3 regions of the Mesorhizobium sp. CCNWLY176 genome follow, and region 2 is predicted to be linked to each of the others. Evidence: riboswitches for the same ligand, from Rfam matches in the RefSeq annotation. Region 2 holds a riboswitch; each other region holds the start of a gene.

Evidence for each region. A riboswitch is a leader RNA that binds a small molecule or an ion and turns the genes downstream of it on or off. The one in region 2 is predicted to bind cobalamin.
Region 1: it holds a riboswitch for cobalamin, as region 2 does, so the genes downstream of both, bluB (5,6-dimethylbenzimidazole synthase) here and WBQ96_RS07430 (CbtB domain-containing protein) in region 2, are expected to answer to the same signal.
Region 3: it holds a riboswitch for cobalamin, as region 2 does, so the genes downstream of both, WBQ96_RS20275 (class I SAM-dependent methyltransferase) here and WBQ96_RS07430 (CbtB domain-containing protein) in region 2, are expected to answer to the same signal.

The regions. Positions count from the first base shown of each region.
Region 1 covers NZ_JBBBDZ010000002.1:506,349-508,543, forward strand. The annotation lists gene WBQ96_RS05320 (histone deacetylase family protein) at 1-800, opposite strand, end outside; cobalamin riboswitch at 923-1,106, shown strand; gene bluB (5,6-dimethylbenzimidazole synthase) at 1,153-1,875, shown strand; gene WBQ96_RS05330 (TetR/AcrR family transcriptional regulator) at 1,872-2,195, opposite strand, start outside.
Region 2 covers NZ_JBBBDZ010000003.1:377,496-379,690, forward strand. The annotation lists gene WBQ96_RS07425 (aromatic ring-hydroxylating oxygenase subunit alpha) at 1-867, opposite strand, end outside; cobalamin riboswitch at 1,010-1,203, shown strand; gene WBQ96_RS07430 (CbtB domain-containing protein) at 1,241-1,420, shown strand; gene WBQ96_RS07435 (CbtA family protein) at 1,436-2,195, shown strand, end outside; gene cobU (bifunctional adenosylcobinamide kinase/adenosylcobinamide-phosphate guanylyltransferase) at 2,190-2,195, shown strand, end outside.
Region 3 covers NZ_JBBBDZ010000013.1:9,652-11,846, reverse strand. The annotation lists cobalamin riboswitch at 746-938, shown strand; gene WBQ96_RS20275 (class I SAM-dependent methyltransferase) at 1,035-1,844, shown strand; gene WBQ96_RS20270 (ABC transporter substrate-binding protein) at 1,873-2,195, shown strand, end outside.

The DNA of each region.
Region 1 (2,195 bases), on a different contig from region 2:
CCGGTCGCCCAGTCGAAATCGTCTTCGGTCAGGTTGATCTCGGCCAGCGGGTCGCGGTGATGCGCGTCGAAGCCCGCCGAAATGATGATCAGGTCCGGCGCGAAATCGTCGATCGCCGAAAACACGCGCGAGCGCATCGCCTCGCGAAAAATGTCGCTGCCGGTCTGGGGGGCCAGCGGCGCGTTGACGATGTTGCCGGCGCCGGTCTCGCTCTTCGCCCCGGTGCCGGGATAAAGCGGCATCTGATGCGTCGAGCAGTAGAGCACGGACGGATCTTCCCAGAAAATGTCCTGCGTGCCGTTGCCGTGGTGAACGTCCCAATCGACGATGGCGACCCGCTCGGCGCCATGCTTCTTCTGCGCGTAACGCGCGGCAATGGCGGCATTGTTGAACAGGCAGAAGCCCATCGCCGTGGTCTTTTCGGCATGGTGCCCCGGCGGGCGGCTGGCGACGAAGACATTGTCGGCCTTGCCTGAAAACACGTCGTCCACCGCAGCGTTGGCAGCGCCGATCGCCGTCAGCGCCGCAACCCAGCTTTTCGGGCTGGCCACCGTGTCGGCGTCGATGGCGCGGATGCCCTCTTGCGGGATCGCAACCCGCACCTTTTGGACATGACTTTCGGGATGGGCGTAGAGAATCGTTGCCTCGTCGCCCTCCGGTGCCTCGATGCGGTCGAGTGCGGCAAAGGCCTCGTCTTCCAGCACGCGCGCGATGGCACGCAAGCGATCAGGCCGCTCCGGGTGGCCGGGCGGCGTCAGATGCTCGAGATAGATCGGATGTGAATAGAGGCGCGTCGTCATGCAAACATCCTATCAGGAAAGACCGTGCCGCCGCCATGCGTCGGCGCCCGAAGCCTGGGGAAAATCCTCTTTGCGAAATCATAGGTCGGCATCGGGGGATGATTTTGCAAGCGCGCCGGGTTAAGTCTGCGGTGCTGTCAGGTGCCCGCCGCGAGGCGGGAGAATCGGGAACACGGTGAAAATCCGTGGCGTGCCCAACGCTGTAAGGGGAACCGCATCGGCAAAGGCCACTGTTCGCGAGAATGGGAAGGCGCCGGAGGCGGATTGAGCCCAAGCCAGAAGACCGGCCCGGCAGAAATAGTCATCCGCGTGGACGGGCGGAGCGACGTTTTCGATCGCAAGGGGAAATGCGATGAATGCTGTCCGCAACCACGCCTGCCGTGAAAATGCCTTCGAAGACGCCGGGCGCGATGCCGTCTACCGCGCCATCTTCACGCGCCGCGACGTGCGCAGCCATTTTCGCCCCGACCCGATAGACGACGCGGTGCTGGCCCGGCTGCTGCTCGCCGCCCATCATGCGCCCTCCGTCGGCTTCATGCAGCCGTGGAACTTCATCGTCATCCGCGACATGGAGCGCCGGCGGGCGGTGCGCGACCTTTTCCTTGCCGCACGCGAGCAGGAATTGCCTAATATCGCCGAGGAGCGGCAGGCGCTCTACCGCAAGCTGAAACTGGAAGGAATCTGCGAAAGCGCGTTGAACCTCTGCATCACCTGCGACCGTACACGCTCGAAAGATTCACCGCTTGGCCGCTGGCATAATCCCGAGATGGATATCTACAGCACCGTCTGTGCGGTACAGAATTTCTGGTTGGCGGCGCGCACTGAGGGCATCGGCGTCGGCTGGGTCAGCATTCTTGACGCAGAGGCGCTGAAACGGGCGTTGGACATTCCCGACCTCGTCGTTCCGGTGGCTTATCTCTGCGTCGGCCATGTCTCGGAATTTGCGCCGCGACCGGACCTCGAACGGAATGGATGGGGCGACCGCCTGCCACTTTCAGACCTGATCATGAGCGAGACCTTTGGGGGCGAAGGCGAAGACGCGCTGAAGGCCGTCGCCGACGAGGCCCGCCGTTAGGCCCTGTTGACCAACAGCCCGTTAAGCAAAGTCTTGAAAGCCGCGACGGCTTTCCGTGAGGTCGCTTCGGGATCGTCGGAATTCGCGATCTTCTGCGCTGCCTGGCTGCTCGCGCCATTGATCAGCCGCGCTGCCGTCGCCGGATCGAGATCGGGAACAACCACACCCTCGTCCTGCAGATGAGTCAGGTTTTCCGTCATCGAAGCTTCGCAGGCGCTGGCGTTCGGCCATTGCGACGGGTCGCCCAGCACGGCGGGGGCGTCACGGAACATGATGCGCTGGATTTCCGGCTCCAGCGCCAATTCGATGTAACTGGTGCA
Region 2 (2,195 bases):
CGGCAGATGCGCGGCATAGGTCTGGCCGGCAGCGCGCTCGGCCTCTGTCAGGTCTGGAAAAGCCGGGCCATGAACGCGCCCGTCCTCAGACCACGTCTCGGCACCGGCGCGCAGGCCGCCCGAATATTCGGGCGCATCATTGTCGGCATGAAGCGCCCAATCCGGGTCGTCGTGACGCGCCATCAGGCCGCGGCCATAGATCGGCACGAGATGCGACAGGGATTTATGGACGCCCGGGCAATGCAGGCACTCGTTGAAGTTTTCCCAAAAAATTTTCCAGTTGCAGTTCATAACCTTGCGAAAGGCGTGCCCGGTGACGAGGTCTTCCAGCGGCCAGTTGGTCAGGTCGGCGGAGCCGGCATCGAAAACATCTGCAGCCGAGCCCTGTGCATCTTCAGCCAGGTTGACGAAGACGAAACCACGCCAGACCGACAGCGCCACCGGATAGAGCGGGTAGTCGGCCTTGTTGAAGCCTTCGGGCAACGATTTCGACGGCACGCGCACGAGGTCGCCGCGCAGCGAATAGGACCACGCATGATAGGGGCAGGTGAGCAGCCGGGTCTTCAGTCTGCCTTCGCCTTCGCGGCAAAGCTGCGAGCCGCGATGGCGACATGTGTTGTGGAAAGCGCGCAGCACGCCGGTCTCGTCGCGAATGATCAGGATTTCCTGCGTGCCGAGTTTGAAGACGCGATAGGCTAGCGGTTGGTCTAGATCGGCCACACGGCAGGCCATGATCCAGTTTCGATACCAGATCGCGTCGAGATCGCGCTGGTATTCGGCGTCGCTCCAATAGGCGCGGGACGGAAGCGTCACCTCCGCCATTCGAAGGCCGTTATAGGCGTTGCCTTCCGCCGTGCCCGCCGTCATGGCGCGATCCCTCCAGACCGGAGCAGCGGATACCTGTGCGAAATAATTGTCAATTGCGGCGGTTATCGTCGCTAGCGCGTTTGCGACTTTTCCGGCGTGCAAAGGGCGGGAAATTGGTTTGCCGGGCGGCGGGTTTGTCCTTATAGTCGCCGCTGTCGTCGGTTCCGTGAGGAATCAATAGGGAATGCGGTGCGGGCAAAATCTGCCCAAAGCCGCGGCTGCCCCCGCAACTGTACGCGGCGAGCTCTCCCCAGATGCCACTGAGAGTTTTCTCGGGAAGGCGGGGAAGGGCGTCGACCCGCAAGCCAGGAGACCTGCCGACGACGTCGGAAACTCTAGGTGCCCTCGGGTGGAGGGTGAAAGGAATTTGGAAATGAACACGGTTTCTTCGTCGCTCGGCGCAACGGCAGGCTCAGTCACGCGCTCGATGCAGTTGGCAATGGCCGGTCTGCTCGGCCTCTTCGTTATCGGCTTCGTCGGCTTCTCGCATATGGAAGTCGTCCATAATGCCGGCCACGACTATCGCCACTCGATGGCGTTTCCCTGCCACTAACGAAGGACCGCTCCCATGACATTGTTTCGTAACGTCGTGTTCATCGCGGCGATCGCAGGGCTATTGTCCGGCATCGTCATGACGGCCATGCAGACCTATGCGACCGTTCCGCTGATCCTCAAGGCGGAAACCTTCGAGAATGCCGAGGGTGGCCACGAGCATGCCGCGCCGGCAACCAATAGTGCACAAACTGCCGCTCCGGCGGCTGAGGCCGCAGCACCCGCGCATGAGCATGAGGAAGAAGGTTGGGCGCCGGCGGACGGTTTTGAGCGCTTTGCCTTCACGGCACTCGCCAATATCGTCACCGGTATCGGCTTCGCGCTGGTTCTGGTCGCCGTTTCGGAACTCGCCGGCGGCATCGCCAACTGGCGCCAGGGCATTTTCTGGGGCTTTGCCGGCTTTGCCGTATTCACGCTGGCACCGGGCCTCGGCCTGCCGCCGGAACTGCCTGCCATGCCTGCGGCCGATCTTGCCGCCCGTCAGGTCTGGTGGATCGGCACGGTGGTTGCCACAGCTGCCGGCCTTGGCCTGATCGCCTTCCGCTCGTCGCTGGTGTTTTCGCTGATCGGCGTTGCGCTGATGGTCGCGCCGCACCTTCTGGGCGCGCCGCAGCCGGCAAGCCACGAATCGCCGATCCCGCCGGATCTGCATCATCAGTTCGTCGTCGCCGTAACCGTGACGAACCTGATCTTCTGGGTCGTTCTGGGTGCTGCCGTAGGCGTCATTCGCGGACGTTTCACCGGAACGGCGACAAGCCTGCGCGACAGCTTTGCCT
Region 3 (2,195 bases), on a different contig from region 2:
GCTAGGTCTCACCCCGGTTCACATGTAAATCTGCCGTCGCTGCAGCATTCGACTGGAGCAGCAAGTAGCAAAGGTTAACTATCTCAAACCGTAGGCGAAAGCGCTCCACTATCAACCGCACTTCGGCCGCGCGTTCTGCTTCTATGCAGGAGGAAAATTTTTGGGGAACCAAACAAGGCGGGAGGGGTTTTGGCGGCAGAGCGTCGATAAAGTATCGGAACTGCCTTGGCCGGCTTGCAATCCGGCATGGAGTGGACTGTCATCTTTCCTCGCAGCGCTCGATCGAACTGAAGCCCTGGCGGAAAGGATGACATTTCACGGATTTTCTCAGTGCCGCTTATGCGGTTGAAAAAACGGCAGCGTCGAGTACGAGTTAGAAGGATGGCATTGGCCGGAAGGCTGTCGCCATTACATCGCGACTCACACGGTAAGGCCTAGTCCCGAGTTCGAACAATTCATTAGGTCTCGCTTCGCGTGAAGGGCCAATATGGCAGGAAGCGACCCCTCCTAGCCGTTTAGGCGGCGGCCAATCAGCGTCTTGAGCGGGGCGCGTCGCCGCCCGGCAGCTTGGGGGTCGGCACCAAACTGGTCGCTGTCGAACAGCTTCTACCGTAAAACTGCCTTTTAGCGATCTCCCAGGTTCATTCGAACAGCTGCCACTTTGTTGCTCATGATTAGCAACTCGATTTCAGGCAGCGTTCGACAGAATCTTCAGCCCTATATCTTGTGTATCGACGATGCTTTGGCTAACCCATTCTTTGATGGTGCCTCTCTTGCGAGAGGTTAAAAGGGAATGCGGTGTGGACGGTATCGTCCAAAGCCGCGGCTGCCCCCGCAACTGTAAGCGGTATGAGCCTGACATATGCCACTGGGTGATCCCGGGAAGGCGTCAGGCATTCTCCGCGAGCCAGGAAACCTGCCATCGAAACCATGGACTGTCGCCGGGCGGGGTGTCTCGGAGGCTTCGGCTTGGCCTCCCACGGCGAAGCGGTCCCAGGCGCACCCCGCTCGTAAAAGGCTCGGCCGGGTCCGCCATGCACGACGTTCCATATCTCCACACGACGCACGTGCGCTCGAACTTCGATGTGAAGGAGCAGATTCGCGAATACTGGTCGCGTCGCTCGGAAACGTTCGATCAATCTCCCGCCCACGGGATCCATTCCAAGCGCGAACTGGCGACCTGGAAACGGTTGATCGGCGACAGCGCCGAGGGTATCGGCGGCGGCCGCGTTCTGGAGCTGGCGAGCGGGACCGGCGAATTCACACGCGTGCTGCGGGCGCTTGGTTGCGAGGTGGAAGGTCTCGATCTTTCCGAGGCGATGATTGAGCGAGCCAGCAGGAAGCATGGCAATGATGTCAGGTTCTATCTCGGCGATGCCGAGAACGCGATGCTTCCGGACGGGCGCTATGACGCGGTCGTCTGCAGGCATCTCATCTGGACCCTGCTGGCTCCAGAAGACGCGTTCCGCGACTGGCTGCGTGTCCTGAAACCCGGCGGGCACCTCGTGATCATCGACGGCAACTGGCAGCACCAGGCACTTGTCGCGAAGGTAGCGGCTCGGGTCGCAAAGATATGGGACCGCATCTCACCGCGCGCAGTCCTCTATGACGCGGTCGCGCACCGCCTGATCCAGGATCAGCTCTATTTCCGGGAAGGACTGCTCCCAGACCGACTTACCGGGATGCTGCGCGACGCCGGCTTCACCGACGTTCACACACAGTCCGCTCCAGGGGGTCCTGGCGTCCCAGCTTCGTGCAGCCGGCTGTGGCGCGACCGTCTTGGCCTTCTGCAGTCGCTCGGCCGGTCCTTCATCATGACTGCACGTCGCCCATCCGAAACCTGAGCCCCATTGAACACATCCAGAGGATTTCATGACCGATATTTCCCGCAGAACAGTCTTGCTTGGCAGCGGCACGCTTGCCGCCCTTCTTGCCGCGCCGCGTTGGCTTGAAGCACAGGAAAACGCACCGAAGAGCATTCGCGCGATCCAGCCTTGGGAGTTCAAGAGCATTCAACCCGCCGAGAGCGGCTTCGTCCTCAACCGCGCAAGCATCGTCGAAGGATTGACTGCGCTTCAGCCCGACGGCAGCGTCGTGCCCTGCCTTGCCGCGAGTTGGACCGCCTCCGACGATGCCAAAGAATGGCGTTTCGTGTTGCGGGAGGGCGTCGTCTTCCATGATGGCACCCCGGTCAC